DNA from 3 places in the Halotolerantifilum yawarlongkerapense genome. Region 2 is predicted to be linked to each of the others. Evidence: riboswitches for the same ligand, from Rfam matches in the RefSeq annotation. Region 2 holds a riboswitch; each other region holds the start of a gene.
The links. A riboswitch is a leader RNA that binds a small molecule or an ion and turns the genes downstream of it on or off. The one in region 2 is predicted to bind cyclic di-GMP.
Positions count from the first base shown of each region.

Region 1: linked by a shared signal. The riboswitch ahead of ACULM0_RS01000 (hypothetical protein) and the one ahead of ACULM0_RS11475 (LPXTG cell wall anchor domain-containing protein) in region 2 are both predicted to bind cyclic di-GMP.
Region 3: linked by a shared signal. The riboswitch ahead of ACULM0_RS04525 (transglutaminase-like domain-containing protein) and the one ahead of ACULM0_RS11475 (LPXTG cell wall anchor domain-containing protein) in region 2 are both predicted to bind cyclic di-GMP.

Region 1 is NZ_CP199719.1:190,003-197,956, reverse strand. It holds gene ACULM0_RS01005 (BCCT family transporter) at 1-1,565, opposite strand, end outside; gene ACULM0_RS01000 (hypothetical protein) at 1,677-1,976, opposite strand; cyclic di-GMP riboswitch class I at 2,053-2,129, opposite strand; gene ACULM0_RS00995 (helix-turn-helix transcriptional regulator) at 2,198-2,392, opposite strand; gene ACULM0_RS00990 (hypothetical protein) at 2,401-2,730, opposite strand; gene ACULM0_RS00985 (methyltransferase) at 2,811-3,476, opposite strand; gene ACULM0_RS00980 (stage V sporulation protein S) at 3,558-3,818, opposite strand; gene ACULM0_RS00975 (stage V sporulation protein S) at 3,844-4,104, opposite strand; gene rny (ribonuclease Y) at 4,227-5,777, opposite strand; gene recA (recombinase RecA) at 5,903-6,928, opposite strand; gene ACULM0_RS00960 (competence/damage-inducible protein A) at 7,003-7,954, opposite strand, start outside.
Region 2 is NZ_CP199719.1:2,330,286-2,338,239, reverse strand. It holds gene ACULM0_RS11485 (helix-turn-helix domain-containing protein) at 1-1,111, shown strand, start outside; gene pcp (pyroglutamyl-peptidase I) at 1,125-1,763, shown strand; gene ACULM0_RS11475 (LPXTG cell wall anchor domain-containing protein) at 1,832-4,330, opposite strand; cyclic di-GMP riboswitch class I at 4,431-4,514, opposite strand; cyclic di-GMP riboswitch class I at 4,582-4,662, opposite strand; gene ACULM0_RS11470 (GumC family protein) at 4,906-6,288, opposite strand; gene ACULM0_RS11465 (flavodoxin family protein) at 6,448-6,930, opposite strand; gene ACULM0_RS11460 (polysaccharide biosynthesis protein) at 7,132-7,954, shown strand, end outside.
Region 3 is NZ_CP199719.1:939,885-947,838, forward strand. It holds gene ACULM0_RS04520 (arsenate reductase ArsC) at 192-599, opposite strand; gene ACULM0_RS04525 (transglutaminase-like domain-containing protein) at 752-1,537, opposite strand; cyclic di-GMP riboswitch class I at 1,551-1,625, opposite strand; cyclic di-GMP riboswitch class I at 1,701-1,777, opposite strand; gene ACULM0_RS04530 (HD-GYP domain-containing protein) at 1,904-3,376, opposite strand; gene ACULM0_RS04535 (bacterial transcriptional activator domain-containing protein) at 3,541-4,761, opposite strand; gene ACULM0_RS04540 (CvfB family protein) at 4,948-5,802, opposite strand; gene ACULM0_RS04545 (putative heavy metal-binding protein) at 5,885-6,205, opposite strand; RNA gene rnpB (RNase P RNA component class A) at 6,373-6,714, opposite strand; gene ACULM0_RS04555 (Cof-type HAD-IIB family hydrolase) at 6,781-7,626, shown strand; gene ACULM0_RS04560 (hypothetical protein) at 7,637-7,954, opposite strand, start outside.

The DNA of each region.
Region 1 (7,954 bases), 1.0 Mb from region 2:
AGCAGCGTGGCTGCAACCACACCTTCCATGACGGCCCAGAAGACCCGCTGGGGTACTGGAGAGTCGAGTTTTCCACCGGAGGTGAGGTGATCGACCACAAGGGAGCCAGAGTCCGATGAGGTGACAAAGAAGACCGTCACGAGTGTGATTCCGACGACCGAGAGAAAACCCGTCCACGGGAGATGCTCGAGCATCGCGAAAAGCGCAATAGAAGCATCCACCTCAACCGACGCGATCAATTGGCTGATGCCTGTGGTTTCGAGGAAAATAGCCGTCCCACCGAAAACGGACATCCAGAAGAAGGACAAGAGGGTGGGAATCAACATGACGCCGAGAATAAACTCACGAACCGTCCGTCCTTTGGAGATGCGGGCGATGAACATACCCACAAAAGGTGACCAGGAGATCCACCAGGCCCAGTAGAAGATGGTCCATCCACCCTGCCAATTGGTATCACGGAAGGTTTCTGTCCAAAGGCTCAACTGTGTGAAGTTCGAAAGATAGAATCCGAGGTTTTGTGTGAATCCGCTTAAAATAAAGACCGTGGGGCCCACGAAGAGAATGAACAGCATGAAGACGCCCGCCAAGACCATATTGATCTCACTGAGGCGTTTCACACCTCCGTCGAGGCCCATGACCACAGAGGCCGTGGCCAAGCCGGTGATCCCGATGATCAGAAAGACCTGGATATTGGTACTGATCGAAATGTCAAATAGATAGTTGAGGCCGGCGTTTACCTGGGCAACGCCGAGGCCGAGCGATGTGGCCAGTCCAGTGAGCGTGGCCAGTACGGATAGTACATCGATCACGTTCCCCCAGAAACCATAAATCTTGTTACCGATAATCGGATAGAAGATTGATCGGATCGTCAGGGGGAGCCCCTCGTTGTAAGCGAAAAAAGCCAGACCGAGCCCCACGATCGAATAGATCGCCCAAGGATGTATCCCCCAGTGGAAGAAGGTCGTGGCCATGGCCGCCTGGGCGGCCTCTGCTGAGCCGGGAGTCAAGCCGCCGAAGACCGGAGAAGGCGATCCCAGATGCAAGATGGGCTCGGCCACGCTCCAAAAGAGTAGTCCGATCCCCATGCCCGCACTGAGCAGCATAGCGTACCATCCGAACTTACTGAACTCCGGTTGGGCATCACTGCCACCGATCTTGATGTTTCCGAATTTCCCAAGTGCAAAATAGAGTGCAGCAACGATGAAAAGGTTGGCCGACAGGATAAAGAACCAACCAGCTTCTTTGGTCATAGCGTCCATCGTCGACTTGAAAATGCGTTCGGAATCCTCTGGGAAAATCAGCGTGAGGGAAATGAAGAAGACCAGAAAGATTGCCGAGAATATTGTCACCTGTGGGTGTATATCGAACCCGAAACCCGACCAGTTCTGTTCACCGGGTTCTTGCTTTCCCTCCTCATCGAATAGAGAGACCGTCGGACGGATCTGCAGACCCTTGAAGCGCTTTCGTTCCTTGATCGCTTTCTTTCTCGCTTCAATCTCGGCTTTCTTCAATTTTTTCGCTAGTATCTTTTTCGATTGTCTCTTTTTCTCTCGTTCGTTGTCCATGTTGCCTCCCCTTTCTTTAGTTTACTATTCTCATATGATTCATACCCTGAAACTTATTGCGCTAAAGATGCAAGCCCTTCGTTCAACGAAAAAACCCGACTTTCGTCGGGCTCAAAGGCAAAGATTGGCCTCTTCACAGACCAGAATCACTTCGGTTTCGCCCGTGCTCAGACACAGGTAATCGCGTTTGGATAAGATTCGCTCCAGTTGTAGCTGCAGGTGGGCCGACACCTGAAAGGTCATCTTGTCCCTCCCTTGCTGTGGTTCTTCGCGAAGATTTTGGTGATCGTGACTTTCGGTGTAGAACTGCTTGTAAGTCTCCAGATGTGCCAAGGCGCTTTTCAAATCGTGGTGGTGGTACCAGGCACCCAGTGGATGGTGCTTATCGATTCGTATGACATGGTAACGCATCGTGCTCGTCTCCCCCCGTAACTGTTGCATGTACGATGAAGCCGATGGTCGTTTTTTCATACAAAAAAACGAACCCTTCGGTGGCCAGGCTGCCATTTTACAGGCCCTATAGCTTTGCGTCCCCGCGTTTCCACGGGTTTGCCAGTGTCGACGGATCGTTCGGACTGATCACTTTTACATTCTAACATACCTTATCGGTTTGGTCACTTTGATTCTGTCGATTACTCATGGAACTGAAAAATCTCTTCGATGGTAGATGATAGGGCGCGGGAGATGCCATAGGCCAACTGTAGGGAAGGGTTGTACCGATCTTTTTCGAGATGAACGATAGTCTCCCGACGCACCCCTACTTTTTCGGCCAACTCGCTTTGCGTGAGCTGGTGTTTTGCACGCAACTCCTTGATTCGGTTGGTCATCCTCATGCTCAGGGGCCACTGTTCTCGTACCGGACGAGCGATAAGCTGAAGACAATCATCTGGACGGCAAAGGTGGTGGCAAATCCCGCTGCATAGGCCACCGGAAAGGAGGTAAAGGCACCAAGGGTGGCAAAGATCGGATAAAGGACCACACCCGCGAGAAAAGCGTTCAGCGCCGCCTTTTCCATGTGCGCCCGGAACATCTCATCGGGAACGATCTTAAAGAAGGCAAAGAAACCGAAAAAGCCGAAGAAACCGTAAAACCCCGGGTTCGCGGTCACGAGACCAAGCAAACCGAGTAATCCCAACAAGCCAAGCAGACCCATCTTGTTCATCATAACATCCTTTCTGTATTGTTATCCATCTCAATATGTTATGAATATATCACATTTTATCTGCCCATACCATTTCCATTCTCTTAAAATTTCGTGAGATCTTCCTTTTCTCCGTGCATATAAAGGAGGTCAGGCTTTTCTGTCGCGTGGTAATGGACCCAAGTGGCCCCATAATGGTATAGCCCGATCAACAAACCGTCGTAGGCATTGAGCAGCAGACCGGGCAAGAGGAACAGAAGCGTGGCAAAGGTATACATGCCGTTGGAGGTGTACCTGTAAATGCCCCGTCTTTCGAAAGGGAGCTTGCGGTAGTACGGATCAAAGTGATCCGCACCCAAGGCGCGGTACACACCGAAATAGCGAAAGACACTGTAGAGTGTCCAGAGGCTCAAGACAAGGATTGTGAGGATCACCGGATAGCGAATCCAGGTGCTCCAGCCTAGGGATCCAGCATGCCATCTAGACGCTGCTATCGTGATATAAAGGCGGGAGGAAAAGAGGAGGAAGAAGAAAAATCCAAAGGTCCATACAACCCGGCGGCGACGCGCTTCGTCGTCTAGAGGATGAAAGAGAACGCGACGCCAGACGATGACCACGAGTCCCTGGTGTAGAAGGGCTGTGATTAGGGTCGCCGTGGCTGCCGTGGGATGAACATCTAGTGCGAGAAGGAGCAAGAACAAAGCCGTGAGCAGGGTCACCTGCATGATTTGCCCCGTATGGTAAGTCAATTCTCTGCTCTTCTGACGCATGGAAAACCTCCTTGGCTACAATGAGAAAAAAACCGGTCGCAATGACCGGTTGAACTTCTTATGCTTATGAAGAAACCTCGTTTATCTAGGACGTACGATCATTTTGATCGCCGTTCGCTCCTCGCCGTCGATTTCAATATCGGTAAAAGCGGGAACGAAAACAAGATCGATTCCGCCCGGTGAAAGAAAACCCCGCGCGATGGCGATGGCCTTCACCGACTGGTTGATCGCGCCGGCACCGACGGCTTGGATCTCCGCTTCCCCGTGCTCCCGGATCACTCCGGCAAGCGCTCCGGCCACAGAGTTCGGATTCGAGTGTGAGGATACTTTCAAGCATTCCATGATGAGTGACCTCCTAACCTTGCCGTTATCTTTTTTGAACGATGAGCTTGATCGCCGTGCGGTCTTCTCCTTGAATCTGGATTTCCGTAAAGGCCGGGATACAGAAGAGATCGATACCGCTGGGCGCGACAAAACCGCGCGCGATGGCAATCGCTTTGATCGACTGGTTGATCGCACCTGCACCGACAGCTTGAATCTCTGCGTACCCGTGTTCGCGGATCACACCTGCCAAGGCACCAGCCACTGAGTTTGGATTTGATTTCGATGACACTTTTAAGACTTCCATTGAAATCCTCCTATCGCTTCGTTTGCTATGTCATGCACTGGTTTTATACGTATACCCCTGTGTTTGAAAAAAAAACCATTGGCACACGAAAAAAAGCGACCCTGATCGGATCGCCCTTCTTCTTATTTCGCGTATTCAGAAACTCTGAATTCTCGAATGATATGCACTTTGATTTGGCCCGGATAATCGAGTTCGTTTTCAACCCGTTTTTTAATATCTCGAGCGAGCAATACAATATCATCATCTGATAATCTCGTCGGTTCGACCATCACCCTGATTTCACGACCCGCTTGGATCGCGAAGGACTTGTCTACACCCTCGTATGAATCTGCGATGTTCTCGAGCGTTTCGAGCCGCTTGATGTACGTATCGAGCGTCTCTCTGCGTGCACCCGGTCTAGCGGCCGAGAGCGCGTCTGCAGCTGTTACAAGAACTGCCTCGATGCTCTGTGGCTCGTAGTCGCCGTGGTGTGTGCTCATCGCATGAATAACCGCTTCTGATTCGCGGTATTTCTTCATCAATTGCATACCGATCTCAACGTGCGTCCCTTCTACCTCGTGGTCCACAGCCTTACCGATATCGTGTAGCAGACCGGCACGCTTGGCAACGCGTACGTCTGCACCGAGTTCGGCGGCCATCAGACCCGATAGATGGGCCACTTCAATGGCATGTTTCAAGACGTTCTGTCCGTAGCTCGTACGGAACTTCAAACGACCGAGTAATTTGACTAGTTCTGGATGAAGGTTATGAATACCGACGTCAAACGTCGCGTTTTCGCCTTCTTGTTTGATTATCGCGTTTACTTCACGCTTCGATTTCTCAACCATTTCCTCAATACGCGCGGGATGAATACGTCCGTCCACGATCAGTTTCTCGAGGGCGACACGAGCAATCTCGCGGCGAATAGGATCGAAGGATGAGAGAAGTACGGCCTCAGGTGTATCATCGATGATCAGATCGACGCCCGTGAGACTCTCGAGCGCGCGGATGTTCCGGCCCTCGCGGCCGATGATCCGGCCCTTCATGTCATCGTTCGGTAGGTTGACGAGCGAAATTGTGGATTCTGCCACATAATCGGCCGCACATTTTTGAATGGCGGTGGCCAAGATCTCTTTCGCCTTTTTATCGGCTTCTTCCTTGGCACGGTTTTCGATCTCTTTGATCAAAATGACCGATTCATGTTTGACTTCCTTCTCGATATCCTCGAGCAGCTGCCGCTTGGCTTCTTCGGACGTGAGCCCGGAGATCCGTTCGAGTTCATGGAGCTGTTGGTTGTGCATGCGGTCGATCTCTTCTTCTTTGGCCGCTTGCGCCTCGAGCTTGGAAGTGAGGTCCTCCTCTTTCTTCTCGAGCTGGTTCAGTTTTTTCTCCAGCGTCTCTTCACGCTGTAGGTTGCGCTGTTCCAGTCTCTGAAGTTCGTTTCGTCTTTCGCGTGTTTCACGCTCTAATTCTTTGCGCAGCTGATGCACTTCTTCCTTGGCTTCGATCACACGTTCCTTTTTAATGGAATCGGCTTCTCGATTGGCCTCGGCAATGATCTCCTGCGCACGGAATTCAGCACTCGAAATGGTCTTCTCCGCTAAGCGTTTTCTGACCACGTACCCAACTCCGAAGGCTAAAGGCGCGATGATGATAATAACTATGGTCCATATCAGGTTACTAATGTTGTCCACCTCCGCCTTTATGCAGTTGTCATAAGACACGGGCTCAAAACGAATTTGTAATCGTTTGAACCTTCCTTATAATTTTAAACTTTTTAAGAAGCACTGTCAAGCCAGCAAAAGCGCTGTAGATTGCTCTACAACGCTTCTTCATCCGGGTGTGCATCGATTTCTTCGGGCAAATCGTAAAAGGTCCGCACTTTCTTTTCGATCTCTTCGAAAAGGTCGAAATTCTCTTCTAAGAAAATTTTAGCGTTCTCTCTTCCCTGCCCCAGTTTCTCATCACCATAAGAATACCAGGAACCGGCCTTGTTGATGATGTCCGCCGTGGCCGCAGCATCTAGGATACCACCGACCTTCGAGATCCCTGTTCCGTACATGATATCGAACTCCGCTTTTTTAAAGGGTGGTGAAACCTTGTTCTTAACGACCTTCACACGAACGCGGTTACCGATTAGCTCCCCGTCCTTTTTGATCGAGTCGATCCTACGGATATCGAGACGCACGGAAGCGTAGAACTTCAAGGCATTTCCGCCGGTCGTCGTCTCGGGATTACCAAACATGACCCCGATCTTCATTCGCAGCTGGTTGAGGAAGATGACGGTGGTGTTCGATTTCTTGATCACACCCGTCAGCTTTCGAAGGGCTTGGCTCATGAGGCGGGCCTGAAGGCCCATATGGGCATCGCCCATCTCACCGGTGAGCTCCGCTTTCGGTACCAAGGCTGCCACAGAGTCGATGACGATCACGTCGATCGCTGCCGAACGAACGAGGGCATCGACGATCTCGAGAGCCTGCTCACCCGTATCGGGCTGCGATAAAATCAGGTTGTCCGTATCCACACCGATGTTCTTCGCATATATCGGGTCGAGGGCGTGCTCTGCATCGATAAAGGCCGCTACACCGCCTCTTTTTTGGGCCTCTGCGATCATATGCAGGGAAATGGTCGTCTTTCCAGAGGACTCGGGGCCGTAGATTTCCACCACGCGTCCTCGGGGAACACCGCCTATGCCCAGGGCGATATCGAGCTCGATGCTCCCTGTGGGGATACTGCCGACATCAATCTTCGCGCCTTCGTCTCCGAGTCGCATGATCGATCCTTTTCCAAATTGTTTTTCGATCTGGCCGAGGACGTGATCCAGGGCCTTTCCACGCTTATCCATATTCACTATAACCTCCTAGAGAACAACTGTTCCCTTCTATTATACCGCACCCAGCCGGGATGTCAACTGCGAGTTTATCCCATATTATTCCAATTATCGGGATCTGTCAAGGCGCGGAAGAGATGGAAGAGCGCCTGCTGAGAGGATCGGTGACGGATGCGCGACCGCCCACCTGCGAACCGGTGCTCTGTTACTTGTACTTTTCCGCGGATCGATAGTGCAACGTAGACAAGTCCAACGGGCTTGCCTTCCGTTCCCCCGTCGGGTCCGGCAACCCCGGTGATCGCCAGGGAGACATCGGATCCCGTTCGACCCGCGATACCACGCGCCATCGCTTCGGCCACTTCGGCGCTCACGGCCCCCTGGTCTTCGATGAGGGTAGCGTCTACTTCCAGCGTCCGAATCTTCTCCTCATTCGAGTAGGTCACGGCACCACCTAGGTAGACACTACTGGCGCCGGGTACGTTCACGATGCTGGCGGAGAGCAGGCCGCCAGTGCAACTTTCCGCAACAGAAAGGCTCAGCTTCGCCCGACTTAGGAGCCGGACCACGGCCTCTGCCAGGTGTTCATCTCGCTCTGAGTACACGTGATCACCCACTCGGTCAAGGATCTCCTCGCGCACCGACTGCATGCGCACGAGGTTCTCTTGTTCCGAAATGCCTGAGGCCGTGAGCCGAAGGGTAAGGGCATCGGGCTTGGCATATGTGGCCAAAGAGGGATTGTGCTGGCCGCTCATCAGATCCTCGAGCCGCGACTCCAGTTGCGACTCGCCGATACCGAAAAGACGGAAGTAGGTCGATGTGATCACCTGCTGAACACGGTCACGGATCCGCGGCACGACCTCCTCTTCAAAAAGGGGGATCATCTCCCGAGGGGGACCGGGCAAAAGGGCGAAGGTGCACTGGTCTGTCTCGAGGAAAAGACCGGGCGCCGTTCCCCTGGGATTCGGTAGCACCTCGGTGTCCGCGGGCACCAGGGCCTGCTTGAGGTTGTTCGGTGTCATTTCGTATCCGCTGTTTCTGAAG
Region 2 (7,954 bases):
GAAAAAGATGATGACGCTACTGGGCCGACCCGTCTTTCTCATCGATGGGCTAGGTCGGGTGCCCTTTCACGGGATCACCGACCGAAAGGTTCAGCAGGCGATTACCGAGGAGTTCCCACGGCTCATGGCTAAACTGGCGGGCGATCCCTCTCGGGCAAAACTACGGACCCAATCGCCCTATCATCCCTTTCCCATCATGGCCAATGCCGAGCTGATGGGCTGGCTGGTGGTCATGGGCGAAAAGACCCTATCCGAGCTGGAGATCATCACAGCCGAGCGCGGTGCGTCGGTCCTAGCCCTTCTCTTTCTCAAGCAGTCCGAAATGCTGGGCTTGGAGCAGTCGATCCGCGGCGACTTTTTCGATCAACTGCTGGAGGGACGTGGAGATGCCTCGGTCATGAGCAGTTACCGCTTTGCACCGGAAGGCCGCCACCAACTGGTCCTGGTCACCCTCCGCACGTCGAAAGAGGCGGAGGACGAAAGGACGCGGGAACGCAGACACCGGTCGGCGACGAACGATCTCTACAAGAAAATAGAAACTTGGTTAAAGAGCGAGGCCCCGGGTTCTTTTCTCGCTACCCGCAACCGTCGCCTGTCGATCCTCCAAAAGGTGGGGGGCGAACCACGGTTGGAGGTCCAGGCACTCTATAGTACGCTTTTGAAAAGCTCGATTCTCGAGGGCTTTCATCTGCGTATCGGGGTGAGCGACTCCTTTGAAGGTACGAAGCACTTGCGCCAGCACTACGATAATGCCAAACAGGCCCTTGCCCTGAGCGATGCACCGGTGGTTTTCCACGGGGATTTCGAGGTGCGCAAGTTCCTGCTGGCCAATGAGCCCAAGGAACTGGAGGCCTTTTACGAGAAGATCCTGGGTCCTCTGCTCACCTACGGGGGGACGGCGGGTGAGGATTTTCTCGAGACACTGTCCACCTACCTGAGGGAGAACGGCAGCTGGACCAAGGCTAAGGACCGGCTGCACATCCACGGGAATACCCTGACCTATCGTCTCCGGCGTATCTCGGAGCTGCTGGGGATGGATCTCAACCGGTATGAAGACCGGCTGAAGCTGCAGCTGGCGCTGGAGATCAAGGCGATCTTGGCGTCTCGATAAGGGGGAATCGATCGTGCATATTCTGGTGACGGGCTTTGAGCCCTACGGTGCTGATAGGCTCAACGCCTCCAAAGAGGTAGTCGACCACCTCCCTGAGGTTATCGGAGGCCACACGATCCACCGTCTGATCCTACCCACCACCTTCGACCGGTCGATCGAGGTGATGGATGCTGCGCTCACGCGCTACCGACCGGAGCTGGTGATTGCGGTGGGCGAATCGGTGGGGCGTAAACAGATTACCCTGGAGCGCGTGGCGATCAATGTCCAGGATGCACCCCTTCGAGATAACGCGGGAAGCCAGCCGGTGGACGAGCCGGTGATTCCCCAAGGACCAGCGGCCTATTTCTCGACGCTTCCTATTAAAGCAATGATGAGAGCGCTGGTGGATGAAGGGATTCCGGCACGTGTGTCCAACTCGGCGGGCACCTTTGTATCGAATCATTTGTTCTATGGATTGATGCACCATCTCCATCACCTCCTGCGGATGGTCCGGGGCGGTCTGGTGACGGTGCCGCTACTACCGGAACAGACCAAAGAAGATCCCAACTGCCCTTCTCAACCCCTTGAGATATCGGTGCGTGCGCTGGAGCTGCTGATCCTAGCAGCCGACCGGAGGGATGATTTGAATGAACCGGGCGGTCGAATCTGTTGACAATATTCCAAAGGATAAAGGAGAGATGAGACCCCGACGGGGGAATCATCTCTCCTTTTCATGTGTCTCTATCTCCGCTTTCTCAGGCTGAAGCCGAGTCCGCTGAGGACGAGTCCGAACCAATAGAAGAGTGTGGGAGGAATCTCGCCTGTTTGCGGCAAGGTTCCGGGGGCTTCTGGGATCGGTTCATCCAGAGTGATCTCCTCTTCAGGAGGATTGATCACTTTCGGACGCTCTGGTAGTGCTGGGGCTTGTGGTACGGGTTCTACAACCTCTACTTCTTCCGTCAGGTCGATAAAGATCGTACCTCCGCCACCGTTGTCGTCTCCATCATCGTCGTCATCATCATCGTCTCGATCTGGTGGATCATACTCGTTCGTGATGACCACCGTGGCCGATTCAACCTCTCCGCCGAGCGTAACGCTGTTCGGCGTGATGCTGAGCAGATCGTAATTCGTAGGTGCTGTCTCTGTCACCGTGTAGGTTCCTTCTCCAAGACCGGTTAAGGTCTCGGTGTCATTGCCCACGAGTGTCACGTTCTGATTGAATTCGCCAGGTCCTGTGACTACTGCGGTGAAGGTACGTGCGTTCGTTGAAATCACTGTGCCTACAGTGTTAACGACACGCTTCTGGATCGTGAGACTATAGGTCTCTTCTGGTGGTTCTTCTTCATCCACACTGTTGCGGATGGTCACGGTCATATCAGGGGTGTTCTCTGTCAATATCACGTTTGTAGGTGTGATATCGATCAGATCGTAACCCGAAGGCACATTCTCTCGAACAACATAGGCATAGTCGAGCGATAGCTCATCAAAGACAAGCGGTGTACCGGCAACTACGTCACCTCTTAAGGTTCCTCCTTCTCCAAAGGATAAGACGACTTCAAATGGTGTCGTATCACTTGTGATCATAGTCTCTCCATCCCATACTTCTTTTACGATGGTGATGGAACCGTATACCGGTGGTTCTTCCTCATAGTAGTTACTGAAGGTCAGCTCTTGTGCCAGATAACCCTGCTCAATGAGCACGGGCTGTATGGGATCTTCACAGAAGTAATCTGCTACAGGTACTTCCGTCACCACGTAGCTTCCTGGCTCAAGACCGTACAATGTGATGCTACCGTTACCCTCGATGGTCGGCGTTGCGGTAAAGCCCTTAGGACCTTCTACATTGAAAGTGAAGGTGACTTCATTACCCTCATCCAGAGAATCGTCAGCATATACCATCTTATTGATAGTCAACGAACCTGTGATCCACTCATTCTGGATCGTCGCGTTGATATCATCATCATTCGGAGTAAGCTCCACCGTAGCTGATGGATAATAATCGATCAGCCGGTACCCTTCGGTCGGTCGTTCGACCAGTTCGTATGTGCCGAGAGGCAGGTCGATGGACTTCGTCTCCCAACCTGTAAAGGTCAGAGTATCGTAGATCATTTCTCCATCCATGATGTCGACGACAAAGACGCCTTCGTCATCATCTTTCATTTCAAGCTCTTCGCCACCGTTATCAAACCAGACTTCTTTGTCAATGATCAGGAGACCGGTGGGTGGTGGTACCTGCTGGTTCTTCACTGCGATAACCGCACCCTTGTAAAGATCTACGCCCATATAGTTACCAGTGGGCTCATCATAAAGATCTCCACGTGCGTATACACCAGTGCCAGTTACATTCCACTCGGGACCAGATCCTTCGCTGAGTACAACGGTTTGGTCGAACTCTGGCTCAATCGTCAGCGGGTCATTCGTTGTGTCCAACTTGTACGATTCCTCAGTTCCTTGGATCTCAATGTTGATCTCCCAAAAGATATTGGGCTCATCCATTGACTCTCCCTCAGCATCGTACCATTCCTTGTCAATGGTTACTTCATACTTGCATATTGCACCATCGGATTCTGCTGTCGCAGAGAACAGCTCTTCAATCCAGTAGATGGTCTCTTCCATGTCGCCTGTGTAGAACAGATCGTATCCCCCTGCTTCTACTGTACCAGACTTTTCTACTTCCCCATCATGATACGTGTAGACCATATCATACGGATTCGGGTTCTCTACACTAAAGCGGTACTCACCACGCTTCTCTGTACAAACCGGTCTAAGAATTAGCTCTTCAGGCACTTTGTAATAAAAGGTCACATGGCTGATCTGGTGATCAATTTCGATAACCGAGTCAGTAGTCTTACCACCTCCATCGCTTGAAGGAGTTTGTAAGTTCGTGTCACTCAAAACTGGAGGATCGTAAGCATAAACATTTCCCTTGAGAGGCCCTCCTTTTACATACACATAGCTGACTGGAAAATTGGCCTCAAAAGATACTTTTGTCCCCATTTCATTCAGGTGAATCTCTACTCTAAAGTCTGATGGACCATAATAGACTCCATCTTCAAGTGGACCTTTTTCATCGTCACCTGGGATTTTCAATGCTAGGTATCCTTCATATTCAGGATCTTGATTCCCATCCCACATCGTAGGCGTAACGCTCGCACCCACACTGACGATTCCTGTTCCCATAACAAGGAGCAGGATCAAACCGAACGCGAGAATTCTTCTACCCTTCCTCTTCATTACCATCACTCCTACCTTCCTACAATACACAGATTGTCAACACCCATTATCTGTAAGGGGCCCCACTCCTCCCTTGCATTCAAAAACCAAAAAACGCCACAAAGAATGCGGCGGTCGGACGATCTTTCTCTAAAGAAAAAGACTCCTGGCTTTGCGTCCCCATCTCACGGTGGGTTTGCTCTTGACGCGCTTCAACGAATCCTCTTATCGTTTCCACTATTTCCTTATTAAACCAAAAGAAAACTGCCACAAAAAAACGTGGCAGTCGATCGTTCTCCGTATGCGGGAGATATCTGGCTTTGCGTCCCCGTCTCGCGGCGGGTTTGCTTTTCACAAATAGAGGAATTTTCAGATGAGTATCTATCCTATATATACCACCGAAGCCAGATGCTAAGCAAAATGTTCGAGAGCCAAGTAAAAATTTAATCCCCCTTGTATATCACAGAACTCGAAAAATTCACTCGAGTTAATAAAGATCATTCAGACTATTTCTCTTAACGATTATTCACCATTATCCAAATGCCTTGACGTTGAATAATTTGTATCTATATTGCTCAGCAAACCAAAACGCGAAAAATCAATTAATTAGCAACCGTCCGCGATACTTCCTCCATTAGAAGACCAACTCTTATTTGAGCTTCTGACTCAGTCGCATGCCAGTACGCTCTGAAGAAGACAGAGAAGACACTGAGCATCATTCCGAGTATCAGACCAATAGCCGTATTCATTAACACCCTTGGGCCTGTGGATCGTGTGGGCACGAAAGCATGAGAAATTACGATCATCTGGGAACCCGTGACTTTTGATGCCTCCTCGATGCGCGTACTCTCCAGTTGGTTCAAGAAGGCATCGTAGATTCGCTGTGCTGTGCTCACCTTGTTGGAGACCAATCTTTCCTCGTATTGACGATCGGAAAGAGCGAGCCTTAGCTCTTCAATCTGCTTTTCCATTTCAGCAATAGATTCTTTGAGCAAGACGTTTTCCTGTTCAAATCGCGTATCTAGGTTCCGCAGTTGCTGCTGGACACGTTCTTCGGCTATTCGCAGATCCGTGTGACGTGATGTCAACTCTGTATGCATGGGATTAATCTCTTCGCTATACATCGTTACATCTGAAAAACCAGAGGCCACAGTATCCTTGAGCGCCGGCTCGTCATAGAAACTCTTCTGCACCTGAAGCACCTGCTGGGTTTCGGCAAGCTGATTATCTACCGTACTCAGCTCAGCACGAAGTGACTTGATCGCCAGTTCTTTATCGAGCTTTTGGTTCTCGTAACGATCGTATAGTCCCACTTCCTTTGACTTAAACTCATTGAGCAGTCCTTGGTGAATGCTGATCTCCGAGCGTAACTCGTCAGAAGACTTCCCCGTGGCGATCAGTTCGCGGTGCTCTCTTAGACTTTCCTCGAGTGACAGTTTCTCGCTTATCATCTGCTCAGAAAGAAAAGAAGAAGAAATTTCAAACCTGCCCTTTTGTAAGTCGTCAATAAACTGCATGTACTCTTCTTTTACCGTGTTCGCCAGCATGGCCGCATACTCGGGATCTGTATCCGTGACGGTGATATGAATCATGTTGGAGTCTTCATCAGAAGTCACATTGATCTTCTGTCTGAATCCCTCGTATGTAATGTCCTCCGGCAGTTTAGCACTCTCCATCACAAGGCTGATCACCTCATAGCTCAGGATTTGGTCACGATACGTTGCAATCGAGAAACGGGGCATGGCATTTATTCCCTCCAGCAGGGCACCCATATCATCACCGTTCGAGGCATCCATTCGCTGATCAGCCGTGTTCGCCGGCATTAAAACAGCCGTGGCTTCATATGTGGGTTCCATCAGGAACTTTGATCCAGCAAAGGCTAGAACGCCAAAAACCAGCGTGACGATTAATATCGTCATCTTTCCTCGAAGCAACGTTTCGATCAACTCACGTAAGCTGATTTCATCAAAATGGTTCTCATTCAATAAACACACCTCTTTTGTAAAAATTATGAAATATGACAACGCCACTATTATATCAACTATTCCGTGTCGAAAAACCTCTACTTTTGTCGAACTCCGCATTCTGGGCAAAAAATTCGGAATCCCGTGAGTAGGGATTCCGGAAAACGATTATTTGTTCAGTCAAGACGTCTTTAGCGCTCGCGCCCAGGCCTTGGCCCGCTCGATCTCGCCATCAAAGAGGGGCCCTTCCTTGTCCTTGACAAAGAATCCAGCGACCTCTCCCGCGGCACTTCCTCCGCTTCTTAAGAGCTTCTTTTGCATCGGTTCTGCAGCATAGCCAAAGACCGACACAAAGGCGTTCAGCACCTTCGAGTTTACCTCTTCCAAAGAAGCACGTGTGTCGAAAGCCGCCACACGTCTTCCCCTTAGGCTACCGCGGGATTGAGTCCCCAACCAGTCATTAATCGCTTTTGTGGCTTTAAAGGCTCTGGTGGGCGATCCCACCACTACGAGGGACACCGCCTCTGGTACCGGACCGGGACCTGTTTTCACGTCGATCACCTCTACCTCAAGACTTTCCTTGAGCGCCTCCCCGATGGCTTCCGCCACTGCCTTGGTGTTGCCGAAAAACGAATCGTAGACTACCCATGCTTTTTCACCCACAATAGATCCCTCCCAAAAATATTTTTGATCCATCTGATTATTACTACCCATTTTCATAAAATTGTAGCATTTTTGTAACCATTTTTTACCTTAAATCGGGGATTTTCGACATCCTTCGACCTTTCCAAACGCACGCGAATCCGATATAGTAGAAATGAATCGTTAACGTGCGAAATACAGAGGAAGACTAAGGTGATTTTTATGCAGCAACGCATCAGACAGGGTGCTCTGATCCTGGCGGATATCCTACTCATCAATCTATCGTTCTTACTGGCCTTCTACCTGCGCTTTGAAGGTAGCCTCCTATCGGGGCAGGCCATGCAGTATCTACATACCTACGAAGATATCTTTATCACCATCACACTGATCAAAGTGGTGATCTTCTACTTTTTCAAGATGTACTCCAGCCTCTGGCGCTATGCCAGTGTGGACGAAATGGTCCAGGTGGTCACCGCTAGTTTCTTTGCCACGGCGGGCACCACCACCTTCATGGTCCTGACCCAGAACCAGCTACCGCGGAGCATCTACATCATGACCTTGATTCTTGACGTGGCCTTCCTGGGCGGTCTGCGCTTCTCCTACCGCTTCTTCCGTCTGATGAAACAACGACGGCTGGGACGACACAATGAGGGGAAGAAAGTCCTCATCGTGGGCGCGGGCGACGCCGGCGCCATGGTGGTCAAGGAGCTCAACCGTCACACGGAACTCCACCTGCACCCGGTGGGCTTGGTGGATGACGATCCCATGAAAAGAGGCAAGGTGATCGCCGGCGTCCCCGTCATGGGTGATACCCTGGATATCCCGGCTATCGTCAAGCGGGAGGGAATCGATCAGATTATCATTTCCATCCCATCGGCCTCACGTAAAGAAATCGCCCGTGTGACATCCGAAGCCACGGAAACGGGCGTCGAGCTCAAGATCCTACCCGGTATGTACGAGTTGATCGACGGCCAGGTGGACATTCAGAAAATCAGGGACGTCAAGATCGAGGACCTGCTGGGTAGAGACGAGATCGTTCTTGCGT
Region 3 (7,954 bases), 1.4 Mb from region 2:
ATATGAACATATGCACACAATTCGCTATTTTATAAACGTATTTTCTCTATTTCAAAGTATATCAGAGGATTGTACAACTGTCAAAAAATGTGGCCATGAAAGCGTTTCCGTATTTTAAAAATCTATAGTTCCGGATTAAACATCATTTTTCATGAAAAAACACCTTCCATTAGTATAGAAGGTGTTGATGTCTACAAATCCAACTCACCAGATCGAATCTGCTCGATCAGATGCTCTACCTTTTCTTTGATCAGATCTCGCGTCTTCCGGAAACCCTCGATGGGGCCGCCCGATGGATCGTCTAGACCCCAATCTTCTTCGTGTTTGCTTGGGACGAAGGGGCATACCACGTTGCAACCCATGGTGATCAGGATATCCAGTTCACTGGGTATGTCGGATAAAAGCTTGGGGTGGTGGTCTGACATATCGATCCCCGCCTCTACCATCACTTCAACGGCTCGTGGTTTGACCTCTGGATACTCCTCGGTCCCGGCAGAATAAGCTTCAATCAGGTCGCCACCCAGTGCCTTTGCCCACCCTTCTGCCATCTGACTTCTACATGAATTGTGCACACATACAAACGCCACTTTATAAGCCATAGAATCCTCGCTTTCACATCACCATTACCTGTTATTCATTCTCATTTATATTATAGTGCATCGCGCGCCCTTCGTCCAATGGGTTAACAAAGGCTTAACAAAAAACGCGCACTTGAAAAGGACGGTCCCACGGGACCGTCCTGACTTTCGATTTAATATTCTCGGACCTTTAGGTAATCACTCGCGCTCTTGAACATCATGCTAGGCGCGTTAATGGTATTGTCGTAGGTCGAATCAATGATCGCCCATCGGTCTTCGTCGGCCAAATAAACTTCGTTCCAGGCGTGGTAAACATCGATGCCGGTTCGGTAGCCTTTGACGAGCTTCGTAGGAATCCCTTGACTTCTCAGCATCGCACCGAGCAGAGCCGAGTAGTCATAGCAGATGCCCGTTCCAGTGGCCAGCACTTCATCGATCACCGGCACGTAATTGGTGTCGATGGTATTGATCTTGTTGTAATCGTAGCTCATCATTCCCACGACATAGTCGTACAGTATTTCAATTTTCTCGCGATCATCCATGGCGCCTGCCACGAGGGTTTCGGCCAGTTTAATGGCTTCCATCTCCGCGTCCCAGTCTACCGGTTGTGCGGACTGGAGGTAAACGCTCGTATCTGCAGTCATCGATGCGACGATTGTCTTGCGCTCAAGCACACTGTACTTGTTACCGCTCGATTGTCTGAGCAGCGTCATGCGGTAGGATCCGCTACCCAGCTGCAGCGGGACATTCAGATTGTTGGCATCAAAGGTGTAGTAGTACTTCGCCTCATCTTTTTCCACCATCAGTTTCAGCGTTTCGCCGGCGGTTTGTCGTTGTAGAGAAACGACACCCTGTGCGATGGCTTCTTCATTGAAAGCTACCTGCGTGTTCGCGAAGGCCACAGCGGTAGTTGATAATATCAGGATCAATACAAATAGGCTGGCGATGAATTTTCTCATCGAAAACTCTCCTTTCGGTAGCTGGCTGCCCCCTATGGGCCCTATAGCTTTGCGTCACCAGATTCCTCTGGTTTTGCCTTTGTCGCTTGAGAGTGTACTCTCGATTGACGTCTATGCAATTAATTGTAAAATATTTCCTAGTGAAAATAAAAAAACTAACCACTTCGGTAGCCAGGCTGCCATTTGAAAGGCCCTGTAGCTTTGCGTCCCCGCATTTCCACGGGTTTGCCATTATCGGAGGATAGTCCTCGCTAATATGTGAATAGTATACCACAGCTCTTTTGTTTATGTCAACCGTAAAGAGGGCGCCGAAAGATAACTTTCAGCGCCCTCTTTGAGCTATCCTTCATGCGATGGAACTTGCCTTCAGTGCAAGGCACCATCGCTTCTGACCAGTGAAAGAAAAGTATTGGTGATTTCTGGATCAAACTGATTGCCCGCTCCAGCTTCGATCTCCTTGATTGCCTCCTCGAGGGATTTCTTCTCTCGATACGGTTGATCGTGAACCATCGTATCATAGGCATCGAGCAGTGCGAAAACGCGATCCACAATCGGGATCTCTTCTCCCTTCAGTCCGCTCGGATACCCACGGCCGTCCCATCGTTCATGGTGGTCGAGCACCAGTTCGTCGATGTAATGGATCTCGTAGATCGAGCTGGCAAGTCGATACCCGATTTCCGCGTGTCTTCTGAGAATCTCCCACTCTTCTTGAGTCGGTGGTTCGCGCTTGAGCAGAAGCTCTTTGGGGACAAAGACCTTGCCGATATCATGGTACTCTGCCAAAAGCTTCAGATCCCGTATTTGCTCATCACTGAGACCAACGGCCTTGCCTACCTTCTCCGACAAACGCTTGAGTCTCGCGAAGTGTCCTTCTGTCTCGACTTCCAGTTCATTCAACCACTGGAGTATATGCCGGACGATCCCTTCCTTCATTTGTTTGCTCTCGATCAACTTGTGATGGTACATCCGATCATCCGCACGTTGGTAGACATCGATCAAATTTTCCCCTTCCTCCGTTTTCTCGGCTACACCGAAACTAATGGACAGGTTGAGGTACTCTAGGGGACGATCGGAACAGGCTGACTTGATCCGCTGCACGATGAGTTCTGCCTTCTCCCGAGGCATCCTCGGTAAGAGCGCTGCAAATTCATCGCCCCCGACGCGCGCCAGGATATCCTCTTCTCTCAGCGATCCCTTGATAATCTTTGCAGATTCACGAAGCACCAAATCACCCGTGCGATGGCCGAAAGCATCGTTGATAAGCTTGAGTCCGTTGATGTCGCCCACGATAATCGTGAGGGGGAGCTGACGCTTGACATCCAGGCGGATCATTTCCTCTTCAAAATAATGGCGATTGTAAATACCCGTTAGTCGATCGATGAACTGGGCATGATGGCGATCCTCTTGCCCTTTTCTCCGCATGTACTCGGGAAAAGAGGGCCCCATTTGAATTTCCTGCTGCTCCGCGTCAAGTGAAGCGCCCCCCATCTGATTGCGTATCTCCGTAATATCAGATAGATACAGATAAAGATGGTTCGGATCATCGGCCATGATTGTAACCAGGTACCAGGCTTCTTTCTCCGGGATATACTTCTCGAACTTCTTGACTGTATTGGGGATCATCGCGTTGTATATATCGTTGAGACGCAGAAAGTGATCTTCATACTCTACCACGAGGTCCGACATCCTGCGACCGATCAGTGCGGTTTTCGGCGCACCAAAAAGCGTTTCAAAATTCGAACTAGCCTCGATAAACAAATAGTCCATGAAATGTCCACTGTTATCGTAAAGCGCCTTGAACTGCATGAACAGATCTTTCTTAGCACTGTATTCCATCATTTTGATCAACTCCTCACGAAATCTTCTACCCTAAAGGTAACACAGGACGATGTCAGCCTTCGTGCGTTTCAATTGCAAGGAGCATAGGAATTCATAACAAAAATCGTTCATATGCGTTACAGCCCGGGCACAAGAAAACCGCTCGCACATTCTTCCGCGAACGGTTAAAACATCATCATCTCAATGCGATTGAAAGAGAAAGACAAGCGGTGAGGCTTCTCGCACTTTTCCTCGAAAGCCGATCGAATACGCTGTTCGATCACCCCAATGTGTTGGTAGTCCGCATGATCGAGCAACATGAGGAGTTGCCTATCGTTCCACTGTGCGTAAAGGTCACCCAAACGCAATGACTCCCCAATCACACTTTTCAACTTGGACATCGCCAGTGCCTTTTCCGCAGGCAAGTCGATCGGCTCCAGGGTTACAAGCGCCAGCATCCGCGTCTCGTCATCCCGTCGTGATTTTCTTTTCTCTACATTGTAAACGAAGCGGAGATACTCGAGATCACAGTAGTATGCGCCACTGGCCTCCTGCTCGGTCAGACGGGCTTCGATACTATTGAGATCCGTCAGCGCCTTCTCTTCGCTCTCGAACTGAATCCTGCGGTAGACAGCTTTCATGGCTGACGTCGGTTTGATATCATAATCCTTGTACAGTTTATAGGTCGTGTACTCATAATGACTGAGAGCCTGCTGTACCAACCCCTTGGCAATCATGGCCTCAAGGTAAAGGATATGGAAACTCTCCTCAAAGGGTTGGAGGGCAATGGCCCGCTCGCAAACCTCCATGATCTCTTCATACCGCTTGCGCTCTTTCAATAGGTTGAGCAGCTTGATCATATTCTGGTAATACAGCCGGGCGTAACGATTCTTGATCGGGACGGTCCAGTCGCCGTAACCACTGGAATCAAGGTACTCTCCCAAATAATACCGTAGTCCATCACGATATCGTTCGATCGCTTTTTCAGGGTTACTATCCACCAGTTCCTTGGCCTCGCGCATGGCAACCTCGAACTGATCGGAATCGACCACGCATCGGTCGCACAACATCAACATGTAGTAACCGTATTCGAAGGTAATATGAAAGATCGGTCCTTCGAGTGGAAGTTCCTCTTCCATCTCCTCTAGCATTTTTCGCAACCGGAAGATCTGGGTTCTGAGGACATTCTTGGGATCATTGTGATCCTTCTCCTCAAACAAATGGTTGACGATCGACTCCGGTAATAACCGCTTCTCGCGAAAGGCAATGAAATACTTGAGAAGCTCCAGGATTCGGTAAGATCGACCCATGGTACCGAGCATGCTCTCCCCCTGGTACAAAATATCGAACTCACCGAAAGTTCGAATAGATATGCTGTTGTCCTGCTTCATCTCCTGATGCGCCATGGAATGAACTCCTATCTGAACATACAATCGAAGGAGGAAGTTCGCATTGCCAAAAAATGGTACAACGGAACCAAACTCCTGGCCCTCAACGGCCAAAAAGATATCATTTCATAACTACCCCAAGCACAATGCTTCAATCTTTTTAAAAAAAACGCACCGGAGGATCCTCCGGTGCGTGGTCGTTGCTTAAGCTTCGTTTTCTGTTTCCGGTGCCTTCAAAGCGATGCCCTTCTCCGTTATCTCGATCAGGTTTTCCTTGAGGAGACGTCCTACGGCCCGTTTGAAAGCACGTTTGGACATCTGTAGCTCCGCCTGGATCCGCTTGGGTTCCGAGTGATCGTTGAGCGGCAGGTAACCGTCTCTGGACTGGATCCGCTTCATGATCTTGTGCGCATCATCATCGATTTGCTCATGCGCAGGTTTTCTCAGGCTAAGCTCCAGCTTGCCATCCTCTCGCACTTTCTTGATGCGAACGGACACGGTATCCCCGGGCTGGTAGTAACCGTAAAGCTCATTATTATGGATCATGCCATGGTACTTGCCTTCCACCGCCACAAAAGCCCCGAGGTCCGAGAAACTGTATAGAATCCCATCGCACTGATCGCCTTCTTCAAAAGGACCGGAACTGGCCAGATTCGTGTATACATTCATCGTGGCCGAGAGCCGATCGCTATTGTCCACGTAAAGAAGGACAACCACTTCATCGTTCTTGCGTACGGTGCCCTTCTGTTCACCGAAGGGCAAGAGGAGATCCTTGTCTAGACCCCAAGCCAGGAACGCTCCTACTTTGGTCACATCGATCACACGCAGGCGACCGACTTCTCCAACTTGCAGGGCGGGTTCCTCCAGCGTCGCAGTCAAGCGATCCTCTGAGTCACGGTAGATAAAGACCTCCAGTTCATCCTCTAGTTGGAAGTCATCGGGGACTTCCTTATTGGGGAGCAGGACCTTTTCCTCATCCTCAAGGTTTTCTTTCAAGTATAGACCGAAGGGTGAATCCTCGGCCACGAGCAACGTTTGTTTGATTCCCAGTGTAATCACGTGCATGCCTCATTTCTTAACACTCTTGCTAACGGACTTCATATCTTTCTATGATACAGGAAAACACGTCAGAACACCAGAATTATTTGATCACCACCGCTGTACCAGAGGCCGTTACCATCAACATGTTGCCACCTTGACCGAGCACTTCATAATCAATATCCACGCCAATCACGGCATTGGCCCCCATGGATCGCGCCCTTTTCTCCATCTCGGCAAGTGCTTCTTCACGCGCCTTGATGAGCTCCCCTTCGTAGGATCCGGAGCGACCTCCAAAGAAATTCGATAGCCCAGCGGCAAAATCCTTGATAAAGTCTACTCCTGCGATGACCTCCCCAAAGACAATGCCCTTATACTCGGCCACGCTCTTGCCATCGATACCCGGTGTTGTTGAAACGATCATAGAATCTCCTCCTTGCTCACTTTACCATATTATGTCATCTCAATCAGTATATCATATTTCCACTGACAACCTTCCAAATTGCAGACAAATTTCATCGATTCTTAAGAATCATTCCGTCTCAAAAAAACACAAAAACACCGCCCCGAAGGACCGTGTTAATATGATGTTCACCGACCAAGCCGTTAAGCCGAGTTCTGTCTTGGACAATCATCTATCTAGGCGCATTGTTGCCAATACGCTCGTGCGACCTACCACTGGGAAGGACGAGCAGCCCCTTTTTTCTCCCTAACTTGGTCTTGCTCCAGATGGGGTTTACAGAGCCACAAAGTCGCCAATGTGCTGGTGAGCTCTTACCTCACCTTTCCACCCTTACCACAATGAAGTGGCGGTATATTTCTGTTGCACTTTCCTTGGGGTCACCCCCACTGGGTATTACCCAGCACCCTGCTCTACGGAGCTCGGACTTTCCTCATGCCATTTGCATGACATGCGATTGCCTAGCTTACTCAATGAACGACTTTTATGATACACTAGGAAAAGAAAAAATGCAAGACCATTAGAACGGAGGATATAGTATGAGATATCAATTGGTCGCCATCGACCTGGATGGTACCCTATTACGTACCGACCACACCATCAGTCCCTATAACCAAAAGGTCATTCGCGAGCTGATTGCCCGCGGTGTACACATTTTGATTGCCACGGGGCGTACCTTCACTGCGGCGAAACAATACCACAATTTACTGGGGCTAGAAAGTCCGATGATCAACTGCAACGGTGGCTTCGTTTACGACCCGGTGGCCAAGGATGCTCTCTTCGGCTATCCGATCAGCAAGCGAGAGCGCATGCGCATCGCAGAGCTCTTTGAAGAAGCCGAAGCCTTCTACATGTTCTATACGGACAACACCATCTATGCAAAGGACCATCGCTACCTCATCGAAAAGTGGGATGAAGAAAACCAGCGTCTCGACGAGGAGAATAAAATCAACATCGTGGTCTCTCAAGATCTTGCTAGTATCTTGAAAGAACTCGATGAACCGATCTACAAATTCCTGGGCATCGAGGAGAACGAATCCAAGTGGCGCGTCCTCTACGATACCCTCAAGAAAGAAAAGGAGCTTGAGGTAGTCAGTTCTTTCAAGGCCGCCATCGACATCATGGAGAAAGGCATCACGAAAGGCAAGGCCCTCCAGAGCGTGGCCGATTACCTCAAGATTCCCATGGAGGCAGTGATTGCTCTCGGCGACAATGACAACGACGCCACCATGCTCGAGGCAGCAGGTCTCGGCATCGCCATGGAAAATGCCACCGACGCGGCCAAGGCCAGCGCCGATGATATCACCCACCACCACGAGGACGACGGTGTGGGGCGCACCCTCAACGATCTCTTTCATCTGAACATCGAAAGGCACCCAGAGTAGGGTGCCTTTTTTAAGTGTTTTTAATGCCCTCCAGGAGCAGGGTGTAGATTTCTCCGGCTTCAAGCCATTCCTGTCTTTGCTCTTCCGAAAGGGTGATGAACCCCTGTAAAAAGACGAGAAAATAGTTCAAGAGCAGTTCAACTGGCATCTGCCGGATTTCACCTCGGACCATCCCCTGCTTGATCATCACCCGCCAAGGTTGCACGACCCCTTCATTGAACCCCTGTTCGGAGAGAGCCGTGTCCGTTGTTTCTGGATTCAGCGCCAGATCAAGGAAGACCCGGTCGAAGGCTTCGCAGTGTCTGGACCGGACCCCGCAGTAGACGTC